Regions from separate parts of the Mesorhizobium shonense genome, predicted to be linked through region 3. Evidence: predicted binding sites of a transcription regulator. Region 3 holds the regulator's gene; each other region holds the start of a gene.

Evidence for each region. Region 3 encodes LexA, which represses DNA repair genes until DNA is damaged. Its sites were predicted from a motif close to TGTTCNNNNTGTGTTCNG; they were not measured.
Region 1: a site for LexA is predicted at 3,224-3,241, ahead of ABID26_RS35020 (YifB family Mg chelatase-like AAA ATPase). Genes of this name have one in related genera too.
Region 2: a site for LexA is predicted at 2,059-2,076, ahead of recA (recombinase RecA). Genes of this name have one in related genera too.

What each region holds. Positions count from the first base shown of each region.
Region 1 covers NZ_JBEPLM010000028.1:28,123-32,681, reverse strand. The annotation lists gene ABID26_RS35030 (DUF308 domain-containing protein) at 324-914, shown strand; gene ABID26_RS35025 (TetR/AcrR family transcriptional regulator) at 945-1,532, shown strand; gene ABID26_RS35020 (YifB family Mg chelatase-like AAA ATPase) at 1,600-3,129, opposite strand; partial or broken gene ABID26_RS35015 (cyclic nucleotide-binding domain-containing protein) at 3,300-3,494, opposite strand; gene ABID26_RS35010 (class I SAM-dependent methyltransferase) at 3,668-4,492, shown strand.
Region 2 covers NZ_JBEPLM010000011.1:124,884-129,442, reverse strand. The annotation lists gene alaS (alanine--tRNA ligase) at 1-574, opposite strand, end outside; gene recA (recombinase RecA) at 904-2,001, opposite strand; gene ABID26_RS25365 (carbohydrate kinase family protein) at 2,282-3,220, shown strand; gene ABID26_RS25360 (pseudouridine-5'-phosphate glycosidase) at 3,273-4,190, shown strand; gene ABID26_RS25355 (TfoX/Sxy family protein) at 4,449-4,559, opposite strand, start outside.
Region 3 covers NZ_JBEPLM010000003.1:95,076-99,634, reverse strand. The annotation lists gene trpD (anthranilate phosphoribosyltransferase) at 1-203, shown strand, start outside; gene trpC (indole-3-glycerol phosphate synthase TrpC) at 208-1,020, shown strand; gene moaC (cyclic pyranopterin monophosphate synthase MoaC) at 1,022-1,501, shown strand; gene ABID26_RS09835 (molybdopterin molybdotransferase MoeA) at 1,503-2,708, shown strand; gene lexA (transcriptional repressor LexA) at 2,825-3,559, shown strand; gene ABID26_RS09825 (ComEC/Rec2 family competence protein) at 3,553-4,559, opposite strand, start outside.

The sequences.
Region 1 (4,559 bases), on a different contig from region 3:
GACTCGACTTTTTCAGGCTTGTTTCGAAGGCGCCTGGTTGGGGTGGGAGTCGGCGCCGCGCAGGACCCCACGCGGCCGCTTCGCGGCCACCCTCTGCGACAAGCCGCATGACCAGCCATCATGGTCGCCCCTTTTTGCAGAACTTGACGCACACAACCGCGTGCCGCGCAGCCTGGGAGGCTTTCGGCCAGCGCCGGGCTGGCGAGCTAGCGAGCGCCGATCACACAAAAGAGATGCCGAGGTGAGCGGCAACCAGCCTTGAACGCCTTGACGATTCGTAATCTACCTACTAGTTGGAAGGTTTGTCAAACGAGAGATCCATCATGTCTGTACAAATGAACGATCAAAGCCGCGCCCCGCAATCAAATACCTGGCTCAAGAGCTACTATTATCTGCGGTTCGCCGTATCGGCGGCTTGGGTTGCTGTGGCTTTCACCATCGCGAAAAACAATCCACCGCTCGCCGCTGTCACGCTGATCGCCTACCCCGTGTGGGACGCGCTCGCGAACTATGTCGACGCGCAGCGCAGCGGCGGGCTCGGTCGCAATAAGTCGCAGCTGCTCAACGTCGTCGTCAGCATCGTCGCCACGATTGCTGTCGCCATCGCGCTTGGCCGCAGCATGAATGCGGTGCTCTCGGTCTATGGTGTCTGGGCCGTTGTCTCCGGCGCTTTTCAGCTGCTGACCGCGGTGCGTCGCTGGAAAATCAACGGCGCCCAGTGGGCGATGATCCTGAGCGGCGCCCAATCGGCGCTGGCCGGCCTCTTCTTCGTAAAGATGGCGACGGGTACGGAGGCTATTGGCATCGCCAACGTTGCGCCCTATGCCGCTTTCGGCGCCTTCTACTTCCTCGTGTCCGCCGTGTGGCTGTCGGTCGGCGGTGCCCTTCGCAAGTCGCCGCGGGCCGTGAGTTGAGGTTTTCTCCGCTGGACGTTAGGCATGTCTATGAACAAGCCCTCGAACACTGCCGATGACATCCTGGCCGCCGCGCGACGCTTCATCGTCGCCGGCGGCTACAACGGGTTCAGCTACGCCGATATCGCCGAGGTGATCGGCATCCGCAAAGCCAGCATCCACCACCATTTCCCCAGCAAGGTCGATCTGGTGCAGACCCTGGTCAGGCGCTACCTCGAGGATGCCGTCACGGGCATGGCGGAGCTTGAGCGCAATGTGCCTGAGTCGCCTGAGTTGCTTCGAACCTACGCCGGCTTCTGGGCTCGCTGCATTGAGGATGCGAGCCGGCCGTTCTGCGTCTGCGCCTTGCTCGCCAGCGAACTTCCGGCCCTTCCGCCCGAGGTTGCCGTGGAGGTCCGGGCGTATTTTCAATTTCTCTCGGGTTGGCTGACCGGTGTCATCGAGCGGGGCGTCGGGAAAGGCGCATTGACAATTTCCGCAACGCCGCGTGTCGAGGCGGAGGCCTTCATGGCGACCGTTCACGGAGCGATGCTTTCCGCGCGAGCCTATGGCGATACCGCGGCTTTCGCCACGATCATGGCGCCGACGTTGCAGAAGCTGATCCCTGGGATCCAATGAAGAGGAAAGCAAGAGCAAGCGGAGCCGCGTGAAGAAGCGGACCCGGTCCCCGCGCGGTTTCTTGTGACTACGCCGCCTGCGCCATGCGTTCCGCGCTCATCCGGTAGGAGATCGCTTCGGCGAGATGGATGCGGCCGACTGTTTCGCTGGCGTCGAGGTCGGCCAGCGTGCGCGCCACTTTCAAAACGCGATGATAGGCCCGCGCCGAAAAGGCGAGTTTTTCGCTGGCGTCCTTGAGCAGCGTCAGACCGGCGGCGTCGGGCTTGGCGATCTCCTCGACGACCGAAGGCGGGCAATGCGCGTTGGTGGTGGCGGAGGCGCCCAGCTTTTCCAGCCGCTCACGCTGGATGGCGCGGGCGCGGGCGACACGCTGCGCGACCGCGGCGCTCGTCTCGGCCTTGTCCGGCCGGATCAGGTCGCTCGCCGAGACCGCCGGCACTTCGATCCTGAGGTCGATGCGGTCGAGCAGCGGGCCGGAGATGCGCGCCTGGTATTCGGTGCGGCAGCGGTCGCCGCGCAGGCAGCGATAGCCGGGCTCGCCCGACATGCCGCAGCGGCACGGGTTCATCGCCGCCACCAGCTGGATGCGCGCCGGATAGGTGACACGATGGTTGGCGCGCGCGATCACGCAGTCGCCGGTCTCCAGCGGCTGGCGCAGCGCATCCAGCGTCTGCGGCGTGAATTCCGGCAACTCGTCGAGGAAGAGCACGCCGTGATGGGCAAGCGACACTTCGCCCGGCCGCACGCGCAAGCCGCCGCCCACCATCGCCGCCATCGAGGCCGAATGATGCGGGGCGCGGAACGGCCGCCGGTCGGTGAGCTTGCCTTCGCCGAGTTCGCCGGCAACGGAAGCGATCATCGAGACTTCCAGCAGCTCCTTCGGCGCCAGCGGCGGCAGGATCGAGGGCAGCCTTTGCGCCAGCATCGACTTGCCCGATCCGGGCGGTCCGACCATCAGCAGATTGTGCCCGCCGGCCGCCGCCACTTCGAGCGCCCGCTTGGCGCTTTCCTGGCCTTTGATGTCGGCGAGGTCCGGCAGGTCGCGCGCTGCAAGCTGGATGCCGGCCTCGGGGCGCGACAGCACCTGCGTTCCGCGAAAGTGGTTGGCGACGGCGATCAGGCTGCGCGGCGCCAGAATGTCGAAATCCTTGCCGGCCCAGGCCGCCTCCGGCCCGCAGGCAAACGGGCAGATCAGGCCCTTGCCCTCGGCATTGGCGCCGATCGCCGCCGGTAGCGCTCCGGCCACCGCCGCTATGGTGCCGTCGAGCGACAGTTCGCCGAGCACGACATAGCCGGCCAGCATGTCGCCCGGAATGGCGCCAAGTGCGGCCATCAGCCCAAGCGCGATCGGCAGGTCGTAGTGGCTGCCTTCCTTGGGCAGATCCGCCGGCGCCAGATTGACGGTGACTTTCTTCGACGGCATCGACAGGCCAGATGCATGAAGCGCGGCCTGCACGCGTTCGCGGCTTTCGGCCACCGCCTTGTCCGGCAGGCCGACGATCTGCATGCCGACCTTGCCCGGCGCGATCATCACCTGGACATCGACCGGCACCGCCTCGATGCCCTGGAAAGCCACCGTGCGAACTCGCGCCACCATGTTTCTCAAGCCCCCGGATGCCGGCCCACCCGCGGATTTGCGATCAGCCCGCGAGCAAGGTCAGGCCAGACAACCATAGATTTCGGATTTAGGCAAGAACATTACGGGAACAGACGCACGCCGTTTGGCGACGATCTTGGACCGCGATGATCACAGTGCCCCTGACGCGGTCAAGCAATCGGTGCCGCGCCGCGCCGCTCGAGCGCGGTCTTGCGGATGATTTCCGCGATCTCCGGGCTGCTGCTGCACAGCATCTGGAAATCCGCCGAGTGCAGCGACAGGAGTGAGACCGCCGTTGCGGCGCTGACGGTCGCCATACGCGGTTCGCCGCTGATCAGCGCCATCTCGCCGAAGAAGGCGCCGGGGGGCATTCGCTGAGACAGGAGTAGAGGTCTCGTTAGGGTGGGTGAGCGGACCTTCCATCGATCTGCTCTGTTTCCACACTGGTTGCTGGTTGACATACACGCGCTTTATGACTGCTGTTTAAAGCTCTGGTCGGGCCCGTTGCCCGAGCGGCTGGTTGTGCGGGAGGGACTCTATGGCCCAGCAGGAGCAGTGGCAGCTGGAAGGCAGCGCCGCGGAACTCTACGAGCGTTACTTGGTCCCGGCAATTACCGCCCTGTGGGCCGCCGACCTAGTGGATCGTGCTGCGCCTCAATCTGGTAAGCGGGTTCTGGACCTCGCCTGCGGCACCGGCGTGGTGGCACGCGTCGCGGCCGAGCGTATGGGAGGGGGGCAGGTCGTCGGCCTCGACATCAATACGGGCATGCTTGCCGTTGCTCGATCGCTCCCGACAGGCGCTGGACCGCGTATTGACTGGTGCGAGGGAAGCGCGCTCGAAATGCCGTTCACTGACTCCACCTTCGACCTGGTTCTTTGCCAGCTCGGACTGCAGTTTTTCCCGGACCGATCGGGTGCGCTACGTGAAATGTTCCGGGTGCTGGTGCCTAACGGCCGACTGGCCTTAAGCGTTTTCAGCGCTATTGACCACACTCCTGCGGCGAAGGCTCTGGCAGAAGCCTTGGACCGACATCTCGGTCCAGGCGCTTCGGCAACCAAACGGTCCGAGCATTCACTCGCCGATGCTGACGAGCTTTACCGACTGGTGGCTGGCGCGGGCTTTCGCCATGTGACCGTCCACACGATTACCCAGAACATCCGTTTCCCCTCGCCAAAGGAATACGTGCGACTACAGCTAGCAGCAACTCCCCAGGCTGGACTGGTGAGCGGAATGGATGCCGGACATCGCGATGCAGTAATCACAGCGATCACGGGTGATCTAAGTTCCTCGCTGGCAATCTATTCAAGTGGAGGGGAGTTGACGTTCCCCCAAGAGGCTCACGTCCTGGTCGCTCGCAGATAGCAGCTGTCGTTGCGGCGTGAGCATCGCTAGGACGCTCGGTTCCTCCCGACGGTCAGGATCCATCGAT
Region 2 (4,559 bases), on a different contig from region 3:
CCGGGCTGCCGGGCGGGCCGCCCCAGATGTGCTCGCCGCGGTCGATGAAGATCTCCGAGCACGGCCCGCACGGGCCGGTGTCGCCCATCGCCCAGAAATTGTCCGAGGTCGGGATGCGGATGATACGATCGTCGGAGAAGCCGGCGATCTTTTTCCAGTAGCCGGCCGCCTCGTCATCGGTGTGATAGACGGTGACCAGGAGCTTGTCCTTCGGCAGGCCGAATTCCTTGGTGATCAGGTTCCAGGCAAGCTCGATCGCGCGCTCCTTGAAGTAGTCGCCGAACGAGAAATTGCCGAGCATCTCGAAGAAGGTGAGATGGCGCGCGGTGTAGCCGACATTGTCGAGATCGTTGTGCTTGCCGCCGGCGCGCACGCTCTTCTGGGCGGTCGCGGCGCGCGAATACGCACGCTTCTCCAGGCCGGTGAAGACGTTCTTGAACTGCACCATGCCGGCGTTGGTGAACATCAGCGTCGGATCGTTGCGCGGCACCAGCGGGCTGGAGGCGACGATCTCGTGACCCTCCTTGCGGAAGTAGTCGAGGAATGTCGACCGGATGTCGTTCACGCCACTCATGAGTACTGCCTTTTCGCGAGAACCGCCGGCTTGGCCGGCGGCAAATGGGCTTTCGTGTTTCAGACGATAGGTGGCCTTTTAGCCGTAGCTCTTGACCCTGTCCAGAAACACGGAATTGGGCCAATTCACGAGCTGTCCGTGCATGTGTACCGCCCCCGAAACGCAAACCGCCGGCACAAGGCCGGCGGTTCGGGACGCAATACTCAAGAACGCGATTACATAAGCATATACAGATATAATAGGATTGTGGCCAAACTCCGGCCAAGCCGACTAATTGCCAGGCAATTCCGGACGGAAACCGCTGCGCACTCCCCCGGAATTGCCTGGCCTTACATCGCGCCGGCTTCGTCCTCAAAACCGTCGCCGCCGCCTTCGGAACCGCCATTCTCGAGGAATTTCTCCGCAATCAGCCCGGCATTCTGACGCAACGCCAGTTCGATCTCGCGCGCGGTGTCCGGATTGTCGCGTAGGAACAGTTTGGCGTTCTCGCGGCCCTGGCCGAGACGCTGCGAATTGTAGGAGAACCAGGCGCCCGACTTTTCGACCACGCCGGCCTTGACGCCGAGATCGACGAGCTCGCCGGTTTTCGACACGCCCTCGCCATACATGATGTCGAACTCGACCACCTTGAAGGGCGGGGCCAGCTTGTTCTTCACCACCTTGACGCGGGTCTGGTTGCCGACCACCTCGTCGCGGTCCTTGACCGAGCCGATGCGGCGGATGTCGAGGCGCACCGAGGCATAGAATTTCAGCGCGTTGCCGCCGGTGGTCGTCTCGGGCGAGCCGAACATGACGCCGATCTTCATGCGGATCTGGTTGATGAAGATGACCATGGTGTTGGAACGCGAGATCGAGGCGGTCAGCTTGCGCAGCGCCTGGCTCATCAGCCGTGCCTGCAGGCCGGGAAGCGCATCGCCCATCTCGCCCTCGATTTCGGCACGCGGCGTCAGCGCAGCGACCGAATCGACCACCAGCACGTCGATGGCGCCGGAACGCACCAGCGTGTCGCAGATCTCCAGCGCCTGCTCGCCGGTGTCGGGCTGCGAGATCAACAGGTTTTCGAGATCGACGCCGAGCTTGCGGGCATAGACCGGATCGAGCGCATGCTCGGCATCGACGAAGGCACAGATGCCGCCCTTCTTCTGCGCTTCCGCAACCGTATGTAGCGCCAGCGTCGTCTTGCCCGAGCTTTCCGGCCCGTAGATTTCGATGATGCGGCCGCGCGGCAGACCGCCGACGCCGAGCGCGATGTCGAGGCCGAGCGATCCCGTCGGCACGGTTTCGATCTCGACCACCTGCTCGTTGGCGCCGAGCCGCATGATCGAGCCCTTGCCGAAAGCGCGCTCGATTTGCGACAGCGCCGCATCCAGAGCCTTTGATTTGTCCACTGCCTTATCCTCTACAAGCCGCAAAGAATTCTGAGCCATGATACATCACCCCTTGGTCGTCAATGAAGGCCGGACAATCCGTAATCCTTGCCATTTTGTACCTTTTTTGTTCTCATTTGGCAAGAGGCAGCAAATAACTGAAAAATAATCGATATCCGGATTTGTTCTATTTTTGTCTCACTAGAACTGGTGCGCGCCAACACCGCTGGCCCAAAGAGACTTCGATTTCCAGCCGGCCCGAATCGCGACCCGATTGCGGGGCGATGCGGGGAAACCTAGTGTGCGCACGCGAACAATCAACGAAGGTCACCTCTCCCGCATGCCGACATCCCCGAAAATTCTGGCGCTGGGTGGCGCCCATATCGATAGGCGCGGCCAGGTATCGGGCGCCTATGTGCCCGCCGCCTCCAATCCCGGCGTCATGCGCGAGGAGGTCGGCGGCGGCGTCTTCAACGCGCTGCGCAGCGTGGTGAAGCGCGGCGTGTCGGCCTCGCTGCTTTCCGTGCGCGGCGGCGACGCGGCGGCCGAAACGGTCGCATCGGCGATCGCTGGGGCCGGCATTGACGACCTTTCTGTGGTGTTCCTCGACCGCACGACGCCAAGCTACACGGCACTGATCGACAGCGAGGGCGAGCTGATTGTCGGCTTTGCCGATATGGGCCTCTACGACCTCGCCTTCCCCAAGCAGATCCGCCGCGCCAAGGTGCGCGAGGCGATCGCCGAGACGGACGTGATCCTTTGCGACGCAAACCTGCCGACGGCGGCGCTCGAGCGCCTCGTGGCGCAGGCTGGCGAGAAGCCCATCTTCGCCATCGCCATCTCGCCGGCCAAGGTCGTGCGGCTGGCGTCGCTGCTCGATGATCTCTCGCTGCTGTTCATGAATCGCCGCGAGGCGGCAGCGCTTGCCGGCGCCGACCTGTCCGGCCAGGATCTTGTCAATGAGTTGAGACGGGTGGGATTGCGCGCCGGCGTGGTCACGGCCGGCAGCGCTGCGGTGCTGGGCTTCGACCAATCCGGCGTCTTCGCCATCGACCCTCCACCACCGCGACGGGTCGCCGACGTCACCGGAGCCGGCGATGCGCTGACAGGTGCCACGGTTGCCGCGCTGCTGCGCGGCCTGCCCCTGCGGGCAGCACTGCGCGAAGGTGTTGCCGCGGCGATGCTCGCCATCGAGAGCGCCGAGGCGGTGCCGTCCTTCACGGCCGCCAGTTTCGCGCAGGCGCTTGCCCTTGTGCCGGATGCGCGGGAAGTGGCATAGGACCGGCACGCCAGATCAGCTTGCCGGAGCATGCTCCGGATCGGAGACAACCATGACACCCGAAACCGCTCACCCCTTCATCGACATCCATCCGCCGGTGGCGGAGGCGCTCGCCGCCGGGCGGCCGGTGGTGGCGCTGGAAAGCACCATCATCACCCACGGCATGCCCTATCCCGACAATGGCGCGATGGCGGCGAAGGTCGAGCAGATCATCATCGATGGCGGGGTGGTACCGGCGACGATCGCAGTGGTCGACGGCCGCATCAAGATCGGGCTGTCCGACGGCGAGCGCGAATCGCTCGCCATGACCGGCGACGCCATGAAGCTGTCGCGCGCCGATATCGGCTTTGCCGTCGCCCAAAAGCGGACCGGCGGCACCACCGTTGCCGCGACCATGATCGCCGCGCACATGGCGGGCATAAAGGTGTTCGCCACCGGCGGCATCGGCGGCGTCCACAAGGGCGCCGAAAAGAGTTTCGATATCTCGGCCGATCTTGACGAGCTGGCGCGCACGCCGGTGATCGTCGTCTCGGCCGGCGCCAAGGCGATCCTCGACATCGAAAAGACGCTGGAAGTGCTGGAAACGCGCGGCGTGCCGGTCATCGGCCATGCTTGCGAGACCATGCCGGCCTTCTGGTCCCGGCAGTCGCCGTTCCGCGCGCCGCTGACGCTGCATGCGCCTCAGGACATCGCGCATTTCTACCGGACGCGGCAGGCGCTGGGCCTGAGCGGCGGCATTCTGGTCGCCAATCCGGTGCCGCGGAATGACGAGATTCCGGCCGCCGAGATGGACGGCTACATCCACGCCGCGCAGCAAGCAGCCGAGGCGCAGAATGTCACCGGTAAGGCGGTGACGCCGTTCCTGCTGTCAAAGATCCTGGAACTCACCGGCGGCCGCAGCCTCAAGACCAACATCGCGCTGGTAGAGAACAATGCGCGGCTGGCGGCGGAGATCGCGAAGGCGCTGTAGAGGTTATCGAGTTCAAGCGTTGAGCAAGTCCAGCCGACCACGATAGCCTCGTTCCTTCACACCCCCCTCTGGCCTGCCGGCCATCTCCCCCGCAAGGGGGGAGATTGACGTCGCCGCGGCTTTCGCCAATTGCCACCGGTGCAGGAAGAGCGCCTTCAGCGACGTTGCTGATCTCCCCGCTTGCGGGGGAGATGTCCGGCAGGACAGAGAGGGGTGGGCGGGAACTCGACGTTTCCAAAAGTCGCCTCAACCCAAACGTCACTTCCCCGCTCTTCGCCCCGCCTCATAGGCGCGCCGCGCCCAGACGGCCATTTCGTCGGGATCATCAAACGCGCTGTCCGGCACGCTCCAATAGGGCATCGCCACCTC
Region 3 (4,559 bases):
ATAACGCCACGGCATTACGCGATATGCTGGGCGGTGCTGCCGGCGCCTATCGCGACACGGTGCTGATGAATGCCGGCGCCGGGCTGGTGGTAGCGGGCAAGGCGACGACGCTCGCCGACGGCATTGAAGCCGCCGCGCAAGCCATCGACAGCGGCCGGGCGCTCGCGGTGCTCGACAAGCTCATCGAAATCTCGAACGGTTAGAACTTTGTCCGATATCCTGCGCAAGATCGAAGCTTATAAGCGCCAAGAGATCGCCGCGGCGAAGCTCAGCGTGCCGCTTGCCGAGATCAAGGCGAAGGCCAAGGATGCCGAGCCACCGCGCGGCTTCCTCGCGGCGCTCGAGGCCAAACGGAAGGCCGGCGGCTTCGCGCTGATAGCCGAGATCAAGAAGGCGAGCCCGTCCAAGGGCCTGATCCGCGCCGACTTCGACCCGCCGGCGCTCGCCAGGGCCTATCAGCAGGGCGGAGCGGCCTGCCTTTCGGTGCTGACCGACGCTCCGTCCTTCCAGGGCGCGCCCGCTTTCCTGACCGCCGCACGCGCCGCCGTCAGCCTGCCCGCACTGCGCAAGGATTTCCTGTTCGATCCGTACCAGGTTTACGAGGCACGGGCCTGGGGCGCGGACGCGATCCTCATCATCATGGCAAGCGTCGACGATGCGCTGGCTAGCGAGCTCGAAGCGACGGCCTTCGATCTCGGCATGGACGCGCTAGTCGAAGTGCATGACGAGAAGGAGATGGAGCGCGCGCTTTGCCTCTCGTCGCGGCTGATCGGCATCAACAACCGCGATTTGCGAACCTTCGAGACCAGCCTCGACGTTTCCGAGCGGATCGCCGCCATGGTGCCGGCGGACCGGCTGCTGGTCAGCGAAAGCGGCATCTTCACCCATCAGGATTGCCGTCGGCTGGAAAAGAGCAGGATCGGCACCTTCCTCGTCGGCGAGAGCCTGATGCGGCAGGCCGATGTGGCGGCCGCGACCTCGCTTCTGCTGACTGGCAAGGCGCCGGCCGAGGCCGTTTGAGATGGCAGCCCTCACCCATCTTGGCGCCAAGGGCGAAGCCAACATGGTCGATGTCGGCGACAAGGCCGAGACGACGCGCACCGCAATCGCCGAAGGTTTTGTCACCATGCAGCCGCAAACGCTGGAGATGATCCTGGCCGGCGACGCCAAGAAGGGTGACGTGCTGGGCACCGCGCGCATCGCCGGCATCATGGCGGCCAAGAAGACGCATGAACTCGTTCCGCTCTGCCACCCGTTGCTTCTGACCAAGGTTGCGGTCGATATCGAGCCCGACCGCGCGCTGCCCGGCCTGAAGGTGACCGCGCTTGCCCGCGTCACCGGCAAGACGGGCGTGGAGATGGAGGCGCTGACCGCGGCGTCGGTCGCGTGCCTCACCATCTACGACATGGCCAAGGCGGCGGACCGCGCCATGGTGATTTCCGGCATCAGGCTGGTCGAGAAGACCGGCGGCAAGTCGGGCGATTACAAGGCAGAATCCTAAGATGGCACTGCTTCCGGTCGCCGAGGCGCTCGAGCGCTTGCTGGCCGGCGCGACTGCGCTGCCGGGCGAAAGCATACCGTTGGCCGACGCGGCGGATAGGGCTCTGACCGAACCGGTGGTGGCGCTGCGCACTCAGCCGCCCTTCAATGCTTCGGCCATGGACGGCTATGCCGCACGCTTTGCGGATGTGGGCTCGGTGCCGGCGCGGCTCTCCGTGATCGGCATGGCGCCGGCCGGGCGCGGCTTTACCGGCATCGTCGGCAAGGGCGAGGCCGTGCGCCTCTTCACCGGCGCGCCGCTCCCCGAAGGCGCCGACACGATCGTCATCCAGGAAAATGTCCGCGACCTCGGCGGCGGCCAGATCGAGGTGACCGAGCCGACGTCCGCAGGACGCAACATCCGGCGAGCCGGTCTCGACTTCCTGAAAGGCGACGTGCTGCTCGAAAAAGGCCGCCTGCTCGATCCAGCGGCGCTTTCGTTGGCGGCGTCGGCCAACCATCCAAGCCTCACCGTGGTGCGCCGACCGCTGGTTGCCATCATCGCCACCGGCGACGAATTGCTGCCGCCGGGCAGCGAGCTCGGCCCCGACCAGATCATCTCGTCCAATGCCTATGGCGTCGTTGCGGCCGCGCAGTCGGTTGGCGCGCGCGCTCTCGATCTCGGCATCGCTGCCGACCGCCATGACGCGATTGCGGCTCTGGTCGGAAAGGCCGTCGAGGCGGGCGCCGATGTCATCGTCACCCTCGGTGGCGCGTCGGTCGGCGATCATGACCTGATCCACGACGTGCTGACCGGCCAAGGCATGCAGCTCGATTTCTGGAAGATCGCCATGCGCCCCGGCAAACCGTTGATGTTCGGCCGGCTTGGCAACATCCGCTGCATCGGCCTGCCCGGCAATCCGGTGGCAAGCCTTGTCTGCTCGCAATTGTTCCTGAAGCCGCTTCTGGCGCGTCTCGGCGGCCGTAGCTACCGGCAGGACATCCGCACTGCGCGGCTGGCTGCCGCAATGCACGCCAACGATCTCAGGCAGGACTATGTGCGGGCCGTCGTGCGCGAGGACGCCGGACAGTTGGTCGCGACGCCGTTCGGCATCCAGGATTCCTCTATGCTCAAGATGCTGGCCGACGCCAACGGCCTGATCGTGCGCCAGCCCCTCGCCCCGGCGGCCGAGGTCGGCGACGAATGCAGCGTTCTGATGTTACGCTGAACAAAACGTCAACACATTCACTAAACTTTAAACGGTTGCGGAACACAACTGGAACAGATAGTGTTTGTTCTGGGTTTGTTTTTCTGATTCTGGTTTCAGGACCCGTTGGGGCTGCCATGCTGACGCGCAAACAACATGAACTTCTGATGTTCATCCACGAACGGCTCAAGGAAAGCGGCATTCCGCCGTCTTTCGACGAGATGAAGGAGGCGCTCGACCTAGCCTCGAAGTCGGGCATCCATCGGCTGATCACGGCGTTGGAAGAGCGCGGCTTCATTCGCCGGCTGCCGAACAGGGCGCGCGCACTGGAAGTGCTGCGCCTGCCCGATTCGATCGCGCCCGGCCTCAATGCGGCGAGGAAGTTTTCTCCGAGCGTCATCCAGGGCGGCCAAGGCAATCTCGGCCGGCAGATCAAGCCTGCGGCGCCCTCGCGCGCGCCAACGCCCAGCAATGACGACGATGCCGTTTCGGCCGTGTCCATTCCGGTGATGGGCCGCATCGCCGCCGGCGTGCCGATCGACGCCATCCAGCACCAGACGCATTCGATCACAGTGCCGCCGGATATGATCGCGGGCGGCGAGCATTACGCGCTGGAGGTCAAGGGCGACTCGATGATCGAGGCCGGCATCTTCGACGGTGACACGGTCATCATCCGCAACGCCAACACCGCGAGCCCGGGCGAGATCGTGGTGGCGCTGGTCGACGACGAGGAAGCGACGCTGAAGCGCTTCCGCCGCAAGGGCGCCTCGATCGCGCTCGAGGCCGCCAACCCGGCCTATGAGACCCGCATCTTCGGACCCGATCGCGTCAAGGTTCAGGGCAAGCTGGTCGGGCTGATCCGCCGCTACTGAGCTGGTTGCGGCTTGGCCTCTGGCTTCTCGGGCCGCTTGTAAGGCGGCAGGCCCCTCGCCTCGCGCGAATAGCTTCGCTGCTCATGCCAGGGGCGATAGGGCTTTTCGACTGCATATTGAATGGCTGGTCGCGCCGTTGCCGATTGCGGGTCGAAGAAGACGGCAGCACTGCCGTCACGCGCGAGCTGGCGCTTGGTGACGACGAGAACCCGTGGATCGCGGCAAGGATTATAGGCCGTGGCGTCGTTTATGACGATGAGGTCGGCAAAGCTACAGGCCGGCCTGGCACTGTTGCGGTTTTCCGCCAACGCGACGATCGCACCGGAAGGATGCCGGCCGATGCAGAGATCACCGGTACAATAGAACGGCGAACCTGGCGGCAGGTCGACGGGATCGGCTATGTCGAGCGCGTCTTTGGCGAACGTCTCCGGCGGCACGATCGCTTCGGCCTTCAGCGCCCGTTTCCAGTTGTCGGTGGTGAATTCGTTGGAGCGGGCACGGTTGATGGCGAGTTCGCCGCCGCCGATCGGCATGGCCACCAGATGCGCGTCCTCGGAGATCAAAAGGTCCGGCGTGCGCACCTGCGGGATCGTCAACAGGCTGGCCAGAGCGAAAGGAACGGCCGCCAGCCTGAGCCAGGTGGTCGCCATAGTCGCGATGACGAGCGCGATCGTTGCCAGCAGCACCGACTGGATCGAGATCAGCCCTACGGCATCGACTGGCGACCATTGCGAAATCCACGCCGAGATCGCGATCATCGCCGTCAGGCCCTTGCCCATCAAATAGAGGAACGGACCATCGATGCCGAATGGCATCGCCAACGCGCTTAGGACGGCAAACGGCATGACGATTAACGAAACGATCGGCATGATCGCCAGATTGGCCAATAGGCTGAGCGGCGAGACGCGCTGGAAATGCCAGATGGCAAACAGCGCCGTAGCGCTTCCGGCAATGATCGACGTCATGGCGGCGCCACCCGCTCCGACCGCCAGCTTTCGCG